DNA from 3 places in the Marinobacter subterrani genome. Region 1 is predicted to be linked to each of the others. Evidence: riboswitches for the same ligand, from Rfam matches in the RefSeq annotation. Region 1 holds a riboswitch; each other region holds the start of a gene.
What was found. Region 1 has a riboswitch for cobalamin ahead of msub_RS17360 (TonB-dependent receptor plug domain-containing protein). Riboswitches for the same ligand answer to the same signal wherever they lie in the genome.
Positions count from the first base shown of each region.

Region 1 (4,162 bases):
CTCCTCCAGCACGAAGGTGCGGAAGAACCCGATCGGCGGTGTGCGGTTGAGAGCATTGCGGGCAAGCATGGCCAGGAACCTCGGGCTGTTGCTGGCCTTGTTGGCAACCAGGGTTTTCAGTTGCTCGGCAAACCCGGTCTCGCCATGGATACCGTCCAGATCGAAGAAAATGTTGCTGTTGAGCAAGGCCTGGGCCTTGGGGTTATCAATCCAGTCGGCGAAATAGTCCTTCCAGACCCGCAGCGGCTGGCGCCATTTCTGATTGGTGGCCATGATATCCCCGGTACAGTAGGTGTAGCCGCACTGGGCCAGACCATCGCTGACATATTTCGCCAGCGCCAGGAAATAGCCATCGTGCTCTTCGGGAACAAAACAGTCGTCCAGGATCATGGCGTTGTCCTGGTCCGTGACCACCAGTTGCTCATCACGGGCCATGGAGCCGAGCGCCATGAAGCAGTAGGGAACCGGCGGTGGCCCGAGATGCTCCTCGCCCAGTTCCAGCAGCCTCTGGGTAAAGCTGCGCCCGATGCCCGCCATGGCGCTGCCGATCATGTGGGAATTGGCGTCTTCGTTCACCATCCGCACGAAACTGTCACGGACATCCAGGCTGACCTTTTTCAGCCCTTTGAGGTTCTGCTGGTGGTAGATGTTGCTGACCAGGTAAAGACTGCTCTGGCTCTCGTACTTCACGATGTCGGAAAGGGCGATGACGCCCCGGACGTCGTCCCGGTCCATTACCGGAAGGTGGTGTACGTTGTTGTGCAGCATGGTCAGCATGGTCTCGAAAATGAACATGCTGGAGGGAATGGTGATCAGGTCTTTAGACATGATGTCGCTGATCGGCGTTTCCGAGGGCAAGGCCTCGGTGAGGGCCCGGGTGCGCAGGTCCCGGTCGGTAATGATGCCGCGCAGCAGGGGCCGTTCGCCCTCTTCATCCATCAGCAGTAAAGCGGAAACGCCGTTGTCGGTCATGATCCGGGCGGCTTCCTGGAGCCTCACGGTGGAGGGTGCCGATACCGGTGGCCGGGAAATCAGCCGGGTGACCTTGGCGGTCATCAGTTCGTTGGACTTTTCCCGGCGGGAAAGCGCAGAGCGCAAACGGCTGCGGTCCTCGATTTCCACAAAGTCGGCGAAGTTATCGTCGCTTTCCCACAGGAACTGGAAGGTCTCACCGGGGATCTTGTAGAGCAGCGTGTCTTCCAGGGCTTTTGCCGGAAACCGCACGCGCTTGTTCATCAGCAGGCCGAACTGGCCGAACATCTCGCCCTCGCCGATCCGGTTGTACAGCTCGCCGGACCGGCGATAGATCTCCACGGCCCCGGTGCGCACATAGTAGAGCCAGTTGTTCTGGTCACCGACCCCGAGGATCTGGGTGCCGGCCTTGAAGTACACCACCTCGATGCCGCCCACCACCTTGTCGAGCAGCGCCTCGTCCATCTCGTCAAACGGCGGGTACTGTGCCATGTGATTGCGGATGTCGATAAGCTCGGCCTGCATAAAACTCCCTGTTTTCGCGGGGGAAACTGGTTCTCAGACTGGCAATATAGCAGCGGGAGGGGGCAGCGGCCATGTCGACCTTTGATGGATCTCATTGACCGCTTTGCCCGGTATTGCTAGCCTTGCCACACTTTTTTCAGGTGTCCGTCGCAAAGCGCGACGGGTGAAACGGGAAATCGGTGAGTCTGGCCCCCAGCCAGTACAAGTCCGATGCTGCCCCCGCAACGGTAAGCAGGATAACGGCAATCTGATGCGCCACTGTGTCGCCAAGACATGGGAAGGTGATTGCCCGGGAACCTTGGTTCCGCCTGCCAGCCCGGAGACCGGCCTGGAAAAACACCCGAAGTTGCGGTGGGCGACCTGGGTGGGTGTAATCCGGTTCCGCGTTCCTGCCACCTGATGCCCACCTGCCCTTTCTGTCCGTTCCGTAGCATAAAACCTGACCCCCGTGCGGGCGAGCGCGGATTGCGGAGCGAAAAAGAATGCCTTTGAAACCCTCCTTACCTGTTGTAGTGGCGGCAACGTCAGTTTTGATCCTGCCTGGTCTGGCGTTCGGCCAGAGTGATACGAATGAGGAAGCCCTTGATCCGATTGTTGTCACGGCGACCCTGGGGCCGAAAACCGTGGGGGAAAGTCTTTCATCGGTAACCGTCATTGAACAAGATGACATCCGGCGTCAGCAGCCGGCCGAATTCACGGACCTGTTGCATGCCCAGCCAGGTGTCAACGTGGTGTCCGATGGCAGTTACGGTAAAACCACCAGTGTCTTCCTGCGCGGTGCGGGCAGTTCCGGCACTGTTCTGCTGTTGGACGGTATCCGCCTGCGCTCCGCCACTGCCGGCATCCCGCCCTGGCAGTTTCTGCCGCCGGAGCTGATGGAACGGGTGGAACTGGTGCGCGGCGCGAAAAGCTCGCTGTACGGGGCCGATGCGGTGGGCGGTGTCATCCAGGTTTTCTCCCTTGAGCCGGAGGCGGGCCGCCAGGGCTGGACCGAACTGTCGGGCGGCTCCCACGAGACACTGGAAACCACGGCAGGTGTGGCCGGGCGGGAAGGGCGCAACGCCTTTCTGGTCGGCGGTGTCTATTCCGATACCGAGGGCACCAACCTGCGCGCCGGGGGCGAAGACAAGGGGTTCCGCAACGCCGGCGGCCTGGCCAAAGTCAGTCACCAGTTTGATCAGGGGGGCGGCGCCGGCGTTACAGTGTTCCAGTCCGAAGGCAATACCGAGTTTGAGGGTGGCGACACCGACTTCCAGATCCGTGCCATGGGGCTTTATCTGGAAGCCGTGGCCAGTGACTACTGGCGCACCCGCATCCAGTTCTCCGAATCCCGGGACGAACAGGAGACGTTCGGTTCCTACCCCAGTGTGTTCAATACGCTGCATCGGTCGGCCCGCTGGGAAAACACCCTGACTGCGGGGGTCCATGAATTTGTGATCGGCTCGGAAGTCATGGTGGACGAGGTGGCGGGCACCAGCGAATTCACCGAAGACAGCCGGACCAACACGGCGGTCTTTGGCCAGGCCCGACTCAATTTCGGTGCCACGGATCTTATGGCCAGTGCCCGCCTCGACGACAACGAAGCCTACGGCAAGGAAGAAACCGGCGGTATCGCCCTGGGGCACGAGCTCGACCGGGTCCACCGTGTGCGGGTGAGTTACGCCACCTCGTTCCGGGCACCTACCTTCAACGACCTGTACCTGACCGTGCCCTACTACACCGGCAACCCGAACCTCGAGCCGGAAGAGGGTAAAATGATGGAGGCCGGAATAACCGGTCGCTACGACACCTGGTTCTGGGATGTCGCGGTTTATCAGAACGACGTTGAAGACCTGATCACCTACGTGTCTGACCCGGTCACGTTCGAGGGCACAGTCGAGAACGTCCAATCCGCCCGTATTCGTGGCATAGAGTTGTCCTCCGGTTTTAAAACCACTAACTGGGACCTGAACGCGGCGCTGACCTGGGCCGACAGTGAGAACCTCGATTCCGGCGCACGCCTGCCCCGGCGGGCGGAAAAGAACCTTCGCCTGGATGTTGATCGTCTGTTTGACAAATGGTCGGTGGGCGCCAGCTTTATCGCCGAAAGTGATCGGTATAACGATGCCGCCAACAACAGCCTGTTACCTGGCTACGGTACGGTTGATATAAGGGCGGCCTGGAATTTCCTGCCGGGCTGGTCGGCCAGCTTCAAGGTGGATAATGTGCTGGATCGCCGCTATGCCACCAGTCTGGGCAACGACAGCGTGACTTTCGAACCCTTTGACTATCTGGCTGCGGGTCGGACCTATATGGCCTCGGTGCGTTATGATTTTCGACAGTAGGCTCAGTTTCTGGCCGGTGACGTAATCCCATGATCCAACGCAGGCTTGTTCTGATATTGGTGCTGTTCGCCCTGATGCCCGCAGCGGCATTGGCAGATCCGCCCTGCGTGAAGGACGCCCTGAGTCGTGAGATGTGTCTTCAGGCACCGGCGAAGCGGATTGTTTCTCTCTCCCCCGGTGCCACCGAACTGCTCTTCTCGGCCGGCGCCGGAGACAGTGTGGTGGCTGTCAGTGCCTGGAGTGATTTTCCAGCCGAAGCGGCGGCGTTGCCACAGGTGGGCGATAGCAACCGGCTGGATCTGGAGGCGATCGTTTCGCTGGCACCGGATCTGGTGGTGGCC
Region 1 covers NZ_LFBU01000002.1:329,985-334,146, forward strand. The annotation lists gene msub_RS17355 (putative nucleotidyltransferase substrate binding domain-containing protein) at 1-1,497, opposite strand, end outside; cobalamin riboswitch at 1,619-1,843, shown strand; gene msub_RS17360 (TonB-dependent receptor plug domain-containing protein) at 1,980-3,821, shown strand; gene msub_RS17365 (cobalamin-binding protein) at 3,851-4,162, shown strand, end outside.

Region 2 (4,162 bases), on a different contig from region 1:
TGCTGTCATCGGTGAACTGGTGGCTAGCGGTGATGCTGCCTTACAGGCCTACGAGCCGGAAAATGGCATGGATACCATGGACCGGTTTTCGGCCCTGTATTTCGATGTCTTCGAGGGCAAGGGCCTGGAAACCGTCGTTGGCATGAAAGATCCGCACCTGAAAACCCGGGTGGAATCCCGGTTCGGTGAGGTGATTGGCCTGTCCGCCAAGGGAGCTCCGAAAGGCGAGGTGTCCGGGGCCTGGTTGAAACTCAAGGGGGCTCTGACTACCGATGTCGCCAACCTGTTTGCCGATGAGGACCTGAGTTTTACCGGACTGGTTCTGCAGTCTTTCCTGATCCTGTTACGCGAGGGCTTCGAAGCCATGCTGGTGGTCATGGCCCTGGCCGCCTACTTACGCCGTTCCGCCGGCGGCCGTGGTATGTCGTCGCTGTATGCCGGGGTAGGTCTGGCCCTGGTGGCCAGCTTGCTGACGGCTTACGGCATGAAAATTCTGTTTGATATCTCCGGTACGGCCCGTGAAGCGCTGGAAGGTATCACCATGCTCTTTGCCGCGGCTGTGCTTCTGTACGTCAGCCACTGGTTGCTGGCCAAGCAACAGTCCGACAAATGGCAGGCCTATATCCGCCGGAAGGTGGACCGCGCTCTTTCCAACGGTCAGCTGTGGGCGCTGGGGCTGGCGGTGTTCCTGGCGGTTTACCGGGAAGGGGCGGAGACCACCCTGTTCTATTACGCGTTGGCGGGGCAGGCGGAGAGCGCCGCCTTACCCATGCTGCTGGGTTCAGCGGGAGCCGCCGGTGCGCTGGTGGTGACTTTCCTGATAATGCGCACCGCGTCTTTGCGACTGCCGTTACCCCTGTTCTTCAGTGCCACGGCAGCGCTGCTGTTCTATCTCGCCTTCAGTTTTGTCGGTACCGGCATCCTTGAACTTCAGGAAGCCGGCTGGGTGGACATTACCCCGCTGCCGGGCATTCCCCGGCTGGCCTGGCTGGGTGTCTATCCAACCCTCGAAACCCTGCTGGCCCAGGCTGTGGTGCTCTTGCCATTGATCCTGTCCGGTGGCTGGTTATGGTTGCGTCGCCGGGCGGCGGCGCAGGCCTGAGGCACGTCATACAAGTTTACCCATGAAAGAAGGAGCAATGCGATGAAAGCAATTACCCGAACCCTGGCCTCGGCCACCCTGCTGGCTGGCAGCCTGAGTGTGGCCGGTTCTGCCCTGGCCGGTGAGGTGATGATCGGCGAGCCGGTGGAAAAGCACGGCATGGAAATCGGCGCCGTATATCTGCAACCGGTGATGATGACTCCGGAACTGCCCGGCATGGGCGACAAGGATATCCATCTTGAAGCCGATGTGGTGGCCCTGCCCGGCAACAACAACGGGTTTGGCGCTGGCGCCTGGGTGCCCTATCTGGGCGTCACCTATACCCTGACCAAGGAAGGCTCGGACTGGTCAACGACCGGTGCCTTTATGCCGATGGTTGCCTCTGACGGCCCCCATTACGGAGCCAATATCAAGCTGGATGGTCCCGGCAAGTACCAGGTGACCTACCACATCGATCCGCCTCCGTATCAGGGCTTCTACCGCCACAAGGATAAGGAAACCGGCGTTGGCAAATGGTGGTCACCGTTTGATGTCGAGTGGGAATTTGCGTTTGTCGGTACCGGTAAGAAGGGCGGTTACTGATTGATTTCTGCCGCCTGTGGAGCAAATGCTGCGCAGGCGGATCCTGCCTGTTATTCAAGTAAAATAAATATCTGTTTTCCTTGAATCTGGTTTTCGCAGCGTATATAGTGATTTTGTCTTGGTAAGCCACAACATGTTGTGTTTGTGGCGAGGAATCCGGTGAGAGTCCGGAACTGACGCGCAGCGGTATTGGGGAACGAGCGTGGCATGATGACACTGGCGCAAGCCGGGAAGTCGCCACGTAAGGCAGAGCCGGAAGGCTCACGCCCCTGAGTCCGAAGACCTGCCAGGGCAACAAGCACTGCACCTTCGCGACTCAGGGTGAACAGCTGATCATGTCTCGGGCACTCGCCCGTGCCTGGCCTCCTGTATTCGCGAACGTTGCTGCACCTATTGCGACAACCTGACGCGCTTCCAGGAGGAACCTGATGTCTGCCCACACCACCTCGCACCCTGTTGATCCGGCCTTGCTGGATATCTCCGCCACTGTTGGTGAATACCTGCACCGCAGCGACTGGCGGGTGAACGCCAATGCCAACCAGGGCTATTCCCTCGGTGGCCTGATCCTGAACACCGCTGGCAAGGTGATTGCCAACTACTGGCTGAACGAGGTGTATACCCCGGAAATCGGCCAGGCCCACCGGCAGGCAGATTTGCACATTCACGACCTGGACATGCTCAGTGGTTACTGTGCCGGCTGGTCTTTGCGTACTCTGCTGCACGAGGGCCTGAACGGCGTGCCGGGCAAGGTGGAAGCCGCCCCGCCAAAGCACCTGTCCAGTGCCATCGGCCAGATGGTCAATTTTCTTGGCACCCTGCAGAACGAGTGGGCTGGGGCCCAGGCTTTCAGCTCTTTCGACACTTATCTGGCGCCGTTTATCCGAAAGGACAAACTGGATTACGCCACCGTGCGCCAGTGCATCCAGGAGTTTGTTTACAACCTGAACGTGCCGTCCCGCTGGGGCACCCAGACGCCGTTTACCAACATCACTTTTGACTGGGTTTGCCCGGACGATCTGTGGGAACAGATACCGATTGTTGACGGTGAGGAAATGCCATTCAGCTATGGCGAATTGCAGGCCGAGATGGACATGATCAACCAGGCCTACATCGAGGTGATGACGGCGGGTGACAGCAAGGGCCGAGTGTTCACCTTCCCGATTCCCACCTACAACATCACCCGGGACTTTAACTGGGAATCCGACAACGCCCTGCGACTGTTTGAAATGACCGCTCGTTACGGTCTGCCGTACTTCCAGAATTTCCTCAATTCCGACCTGGAACCCAACATGGTGCGCTCCATGTGCTGCCGCCTGCAGTTGGACCTGCGGGAACTGCTCAAGCGGGGCAATGGCCTGTTTGGCTCAGCGGAGCAGACCGGGTCGCTGGGTGTGGTCACCGTTAACTGCGCCCGGCTGGGTTACCTGTATAAAGGGGACAAACCGGCGCTTTATGCCCGCCTGAATGAACTGATGGACCTGGCCCGGGACAGCCTGGAAACCAAGCGCCAGGAGATCGGCCGGCTGATGGTGGAAGGCCTGTTCCCCTACACCAAACGTTATCTCGGTACCCTGAGAAACCACTTTTCCACCATTGGAGTGAATGGCCTGAACGAAATGGTCCGCAACTTTACTGCCGATCAGGAAGATATCAGTAGCGAGCAGGGCAGGGCCTTTGCACTGGAACTGCTGGATCATGTGCGGGAGCGGATGAAGCAATACCAGGAAGAAACCGGCCATCTCTATAATCTGGAAGCCACCCCGGCCGAAGGCACCACCTACCGGTTCGCCAAGGAAGACCAAAAACGGTTTGCCGACATCCTGCAGGCAGGCACACCGGATGCCCCCTATTACACCAACTCCAGCCAGCTGCCGGTGGGCTACACCGACGATCCGTTTGAAGCCCTGGATCTTCAGGATGAACTGCAAACCCGCTACACCGGTGGCACCGTACTGCACCTGTATATGCGCGAACGCATCAGCGATGCGGCTACCTGCGGCCGGTTTGTGAAAACAGTGCTGGAGAACTACCGGCTGCCGTACATCACAGTAACGCCCACCTTCTCCATCTGCCCGGTGCACGGGTATCTGAACGGAGAGCACGAATTCTGCCCGAAATGCGACGAGTTGTTGCTGGCCGGGCAATCACTGCCGGCAACGTCCGGCACTTCCCCAAGAAGCAAAGAAGGAGTTCAGCATGGATAACCAGAAACTTCCCGATGACAGCCAACGCCAGCGTTGCGAAGTGTGGACCCGGGTAATGGGCTACCACCGCCCGGTCTCGGCCTTTAACAAAGGCAAGCAATCCGAGCATCGCGAACGCACCCACTTCCGGGAGCGTTGAAATGACTGCGGATAACCTGGTGATCGGAGGCATGGCCGCCTTCTCCACCGTCGATTATCCGCAACACCTAGCGGCAACCCTGTTCCTGCAGGGTTGTCCCTGGCGTTGCCATTACTGCCATAACCCTCATCTTAT
Region 2 covers NZ_LFBU01000001.1:2,521,022-2,525,183, reverse strand. The annotation lists gene msub_RS11785 (FTR1 family iron permease) at 1-1,102, shown strand, start outside; gene msub_RS11780 (iron transporter) at 1,145-1,684, shown strand; cobalamin riboswitch at 1,787-1,989, shown strand; partial or broken gene msub_RS11775 (ribonucleoside triphosphate reductase) at 2,140-3,888, shown strand; gene nrdD (anaerobic ribonucleoside-triphosphate reductase) at 3,881-4,027, shown strand; gene msub_RS11765 (anaerobic ribonucleoside-triphosphate reductase activating protein) at 4,029-4,162, shown strand, end outside.
Region 2: another riboswitch for cobalamin. It lies ahead of msub_RS11775 (ribonucleoside triphosphate reductase); the one in region 1 lies ahead of msub_RS17360 (TonB-dependent receptor plug domain-containing protein).

Region 3 (4,162 bases), on a different contig from region 1:
ATGGACCCGCCCGGACGTCGAGGCTTTGACCGGCATTCCATCCACCGTGTAGTAACCACGTTTGCCCTTGTTCCGGAACTGCAGGAGGGGCTCTGATGCCAGGGTTCGTGACCCTTCAAACAGAGGGCGGGCGACGAACGCGTCCATCCGGGGCTGAGCGTGGAGGACTGTCCTCGTTGTTATCCGCTTTCTGTCGTCATCCAGAACGTAGTAGTAGGTGCTGTCGGTGGTGCAGGCGCCATCGCCAAAATCCACTTCACAGTCGTCCTCGTTACGGTAACGAGGCCCGTACGTGGCCGCTTGCTGCTTGGAGGTCTCGTAGGCCGACTCGCACTCGGCGGCAAGGTGCGGAAGTGACCGCAGGCAGTCCTGTGCATTTATGAACACATACCCGGGAACACGATCGTCCGAACTGCAGCCTGACATTATCGCACCAATGGCTGCCGTCAGTGGAACGAGAGGATAAGACCTTACCTGTTTGCGCATTCGCACCAAGCGGATCATCGAAGTTCTTTTCATCGTATGACCCTCCCCTCAATAACTCATGCAGGCGGCATTCAACAGCCCCACGGCCACAGCCGTACCCCCTGCAAGGATCCCGGCGCTTGTTTCCTGGTTCACAATCCGGGTCGATAACCCCGGAATCACCAGCCACACAATCAGGTATGCCAGAATCTGGGCAATCAGGGCGATGGCACCCCAGATCAGGAAGTCGTAATAGGAGGCGGAATAGGTTGCCGCTCCGCTCAGGGCGACGCTGAAGCCGACAATAGACCCGGTGAGCGCAATGGCGGCGGCAATGTTCTTCTTTTCGCGAACCAGCTGCCACTCCCGGTGCGGAGTGATCAAGGGATACAACCACTTGAAAATCAGCAACAGCACCAGCGAGGTGCCAAAAGCGAGGGCAAAATCGTCAAGTCCGGACAGTGACGGATGAAGCAGGTTTTCTTCCATGAAAGGTCTCCTTGTTTGCTGCGTGCCGGTGCCTATCCGGCGGGCTGGTTGGTTTGATCAACGAATGCGTGCCAGTCTTCTGCCAGAATACGGCGGTTGGCAATGTAATAGATTCGGGCGCCGGGGCCGACTGGGTACGTCAGGCCCGGGTTGATCTCGATGGATTTCTCACCCGGCTCCTGAACACCAATGATCAGTGCGTCAAAGATCTGCTTGAACGGGTGAAGCAGATCGCCAACGCTTTGCCGGGGCGCTGTTTCCGGCAACATCAGCGAGAACTGGGTCATACCGCCGGCGACGCTCAGGAGATCGTGGTGAAGGGCGCTCGAGCCGGGATCCGCTGCCGACTTCGCCAGCATTTCGACGGCCACGGAGGGTGTGCACTCAACGGTGGGGCAATGATGTGTCAGTAACTGGCTCAGTCGCTCGTTGTTGAAGTAGGCAATCATGTGGGCCGCAGGGTTCAACTGATAGCACAACAATGCACAGGTCAGGGTGACATCGTCCTCCGGCGAGTCAATGATCACGCAGCTTGCCTGCGCAATGCCGGTACGTTTCAATTCCCTTTCATCGGTGTATTGTCCCAAGCGCACGAAATAGATGCTGTCGGGCATCGGGTTTTCCTGGGGCGAGGTTGCGGCAAGCAACACCGCACGGTTGGACCCGGCCATGGATTCCTCTTTCAGCAGTAGCTCCAGCAGATGGAGGGTTCGCGTGTCGTTCCAGCCGATAACAACGATGTGATTTTCAAATACCTGGAAATCTTTCATACCTTTGATTCCTTTCTGCCAATGATGCACTGCAAACGCGCCGATCCGGCCGATGGTCAATGCAAACAGACTGAGCCCCGCGGGAACGATAAAGCCGATGGTCCAGATACGGCCAATCGTTGTTTCTGGCGAGAAATCGCCGTAACCGACAGTGGATGCGGTAATGATCAGCCAGTAGAAGAAGTGGTCCGGAGAGGTGAGAGAATGCTCGCCCGCCAAACTCAGCCCGGCCCAGGACAGGGCGGCATAAGAAATGAGCATTACGGCGAGATTAAGGCCGGAGAGCTCGGCAAAGTAGTTGGCAAACAAGGCCCGCAGCCGCTGGAAAATTATCATAATCCAAACGACCGCCGTACTGCGGAAAAGTAAAAAGAGTGCAACAGAAACACCGCCGAATCCTTGGCTCGATGAATAATATCCGTCGCGGAGTGATCCGCGAAGCCGGCGTATTTCGCCCCAAACAGGAACCAGTGTCAAGTTCGGTTGTTCGCGTGTGTTGGGTTGCTACCGGTGGAATTTGGGCATATAGTGTTTGCGTCTCTGGTTTAACACTATATGTTGTAATTTTAACAGCCAAACCTCCACAGCATAAAGTATCGGGAATCCGGTGAGACTCCGGAACTGACGCGCAGCGGTATTGGGGAACAAGCGTGGCATCAAGACACTGGCGCAAGCCGGGAAGTCGCCACACGAGGCCGAATCGAACGATTCACGCCCCTGAGTCCGAAGACCTGCCAGGGAAACAACTGCACCTTCGCGTTTCAAGGTGAGCAGACCGGACTCAGGCCAGACGTGTAGGTCGGATTAGCAAAGCGTAATCCGACACCCCTGTCTGCGCCAAACCGCCTTTGCCGGATTACGCTTCGCTAATCCGACCTACGGTGGTGCTCCGATTCTCTGCCTACGCGATGGTGAAAGGAATTCAACGCGTATTCAGGAGAACACACATGTCCGCCTCAGCCCTGGCCGAACCCCGGCCAACCTCGCACACCGATACTGAATCCCTGCAGGTCATCAAACGTAACGGAACGCTTGTCGGCTTCGATCCGTCGAAGATCAGCATTGCCGTGACCAAAGCGTTTCTCGCTGTTGAGGGTGACAAGGCCGCCGGCTCGGCCCGCATCAACGATGCCGTACGCCGGGTTACCGACCAGGTTATTCAGGCCATCAGCCGGCGCCTGAAAGCCGGCGGCAAGGTGCATATCGAAGACATTCAGGACCAGGTGGAACTGGCCCTGATGCGGGCCGAGGAGCAGAAGGTGGCCCGCGCCTACGTGCTGTACCGGGAAGAACACGCCCGGGAACGCGCGCTTCACGCCCCGGTGGAAGCCCACCCACACCTGACTGTGAAACAGGCCAACGGCGAGATTGTCCCGCTGGATCTGGGCCTGATGAAACTGCAGGTGGAGCAGGCCGCCACCGGGCTGGAAGGCATCAACGGCGACTCCCTCGTGGAGGACGCCCTCACCAACCTGTACGACGGCATAGCCGAGGAAGACGTGCTGTCCGCACTGGTGATGACCGCCCGTGGCCGCATCGAACAGGAGCCTGACTACAGCGCGGTTACCGCCCGGCTGTTGCTGGAACAACTGCGGCTGGAGAACGCCAGCGCACTGGACCTGCCCCGCAGCCTGCCGCTGGCGGAGATCTACCCACAGGCCCTGAGCGCCTTTATCGAAGCTGGCATTCGCCACGAGCTGCTGGACGAAGCGCTGGCCAGTTTTGACCTGGAGCGCCTTGGCGCTGCCCTGAACCCGGAGCGTGACCTGCAATTCGGCTTCCTCGGTCTGCAAACCCTGTACGACCGGTACTTCCTGCACTGGAACAAGGCCCGTCTTGAGCTGCCCCAGGTATTCTTCATGCGCGTCGCCATGGGCCTGGCCCTGCGCGAAGACGACCCGAACGCCCGCGCCATCGAGTTCTACAATCTGTTGTCGTCGTTTGACTACATGGCTTCCACACCCACGCTGTTTAACAGCGGCACCCGCCATTCCCAGCTGTCGTCCTGTTATCTGACGACGGTCGGCGATGATCTCGAAGACATCTACGGCGCCATCCGCGACAACGCGATGCTGTCAAAATGGGCTGGCGGCCTGGGCAACGACTGGACCCCGGTACGTGCGCTCGGCTCCCACATCAAGGGCACCAACGGCCAGAGCCAGGGCGTGGTGCCGTTCCTGAAAGTGGTGAACGACACCGCCGTGGCGGTGAACCAGGGTGGCAAGCGCAAGGGCGCGGTCTGTGCCTACCTGGAAAGCTGGCACCTGGACATCGAGGAGTTCCTGGAACTGCGCAAGAACACCGGTGACGAACGCCGCCGCACCCACGACATGAACACCGCCAACTGGGTGCCGGACCTGTTGATCGAGCGGATGCGTGACGACAAAGACTGGACCCTGTTCTCCCCCAGCGATGCTCCGGATCTGCATGACCTGTAC
Region 3 covers NZ_LFBU01000001.1:3,302,731-3,306,892, reverse strand. The annotation lists gene msub_RS15380 (DUF1190 domain-containing protein) at 1-426, opposite strand, end outside; gene msub_RS15375 (DUF350 domain-containing protein) at 535-954, opposite strand; gene msub_RS15370 (potassium channel protein) at 987-2,060, opposite strand; cobalamin riboswitch at 2,249-2,477, shown strand; gene msub_RS15365 (ribonucleoside-diphosphate reductase subunit alpha) at 2,672-4,162, shown strand, end outside.
Region 3: another riboswitch for cobalamin. It lies ahead of msub_RS15365 (ribonucleoside-diphosphate reductase subunit alpha); the one in region 1 lies ahead of msub_RS17360 (TonB-dependent receptor plug domain-containing protein).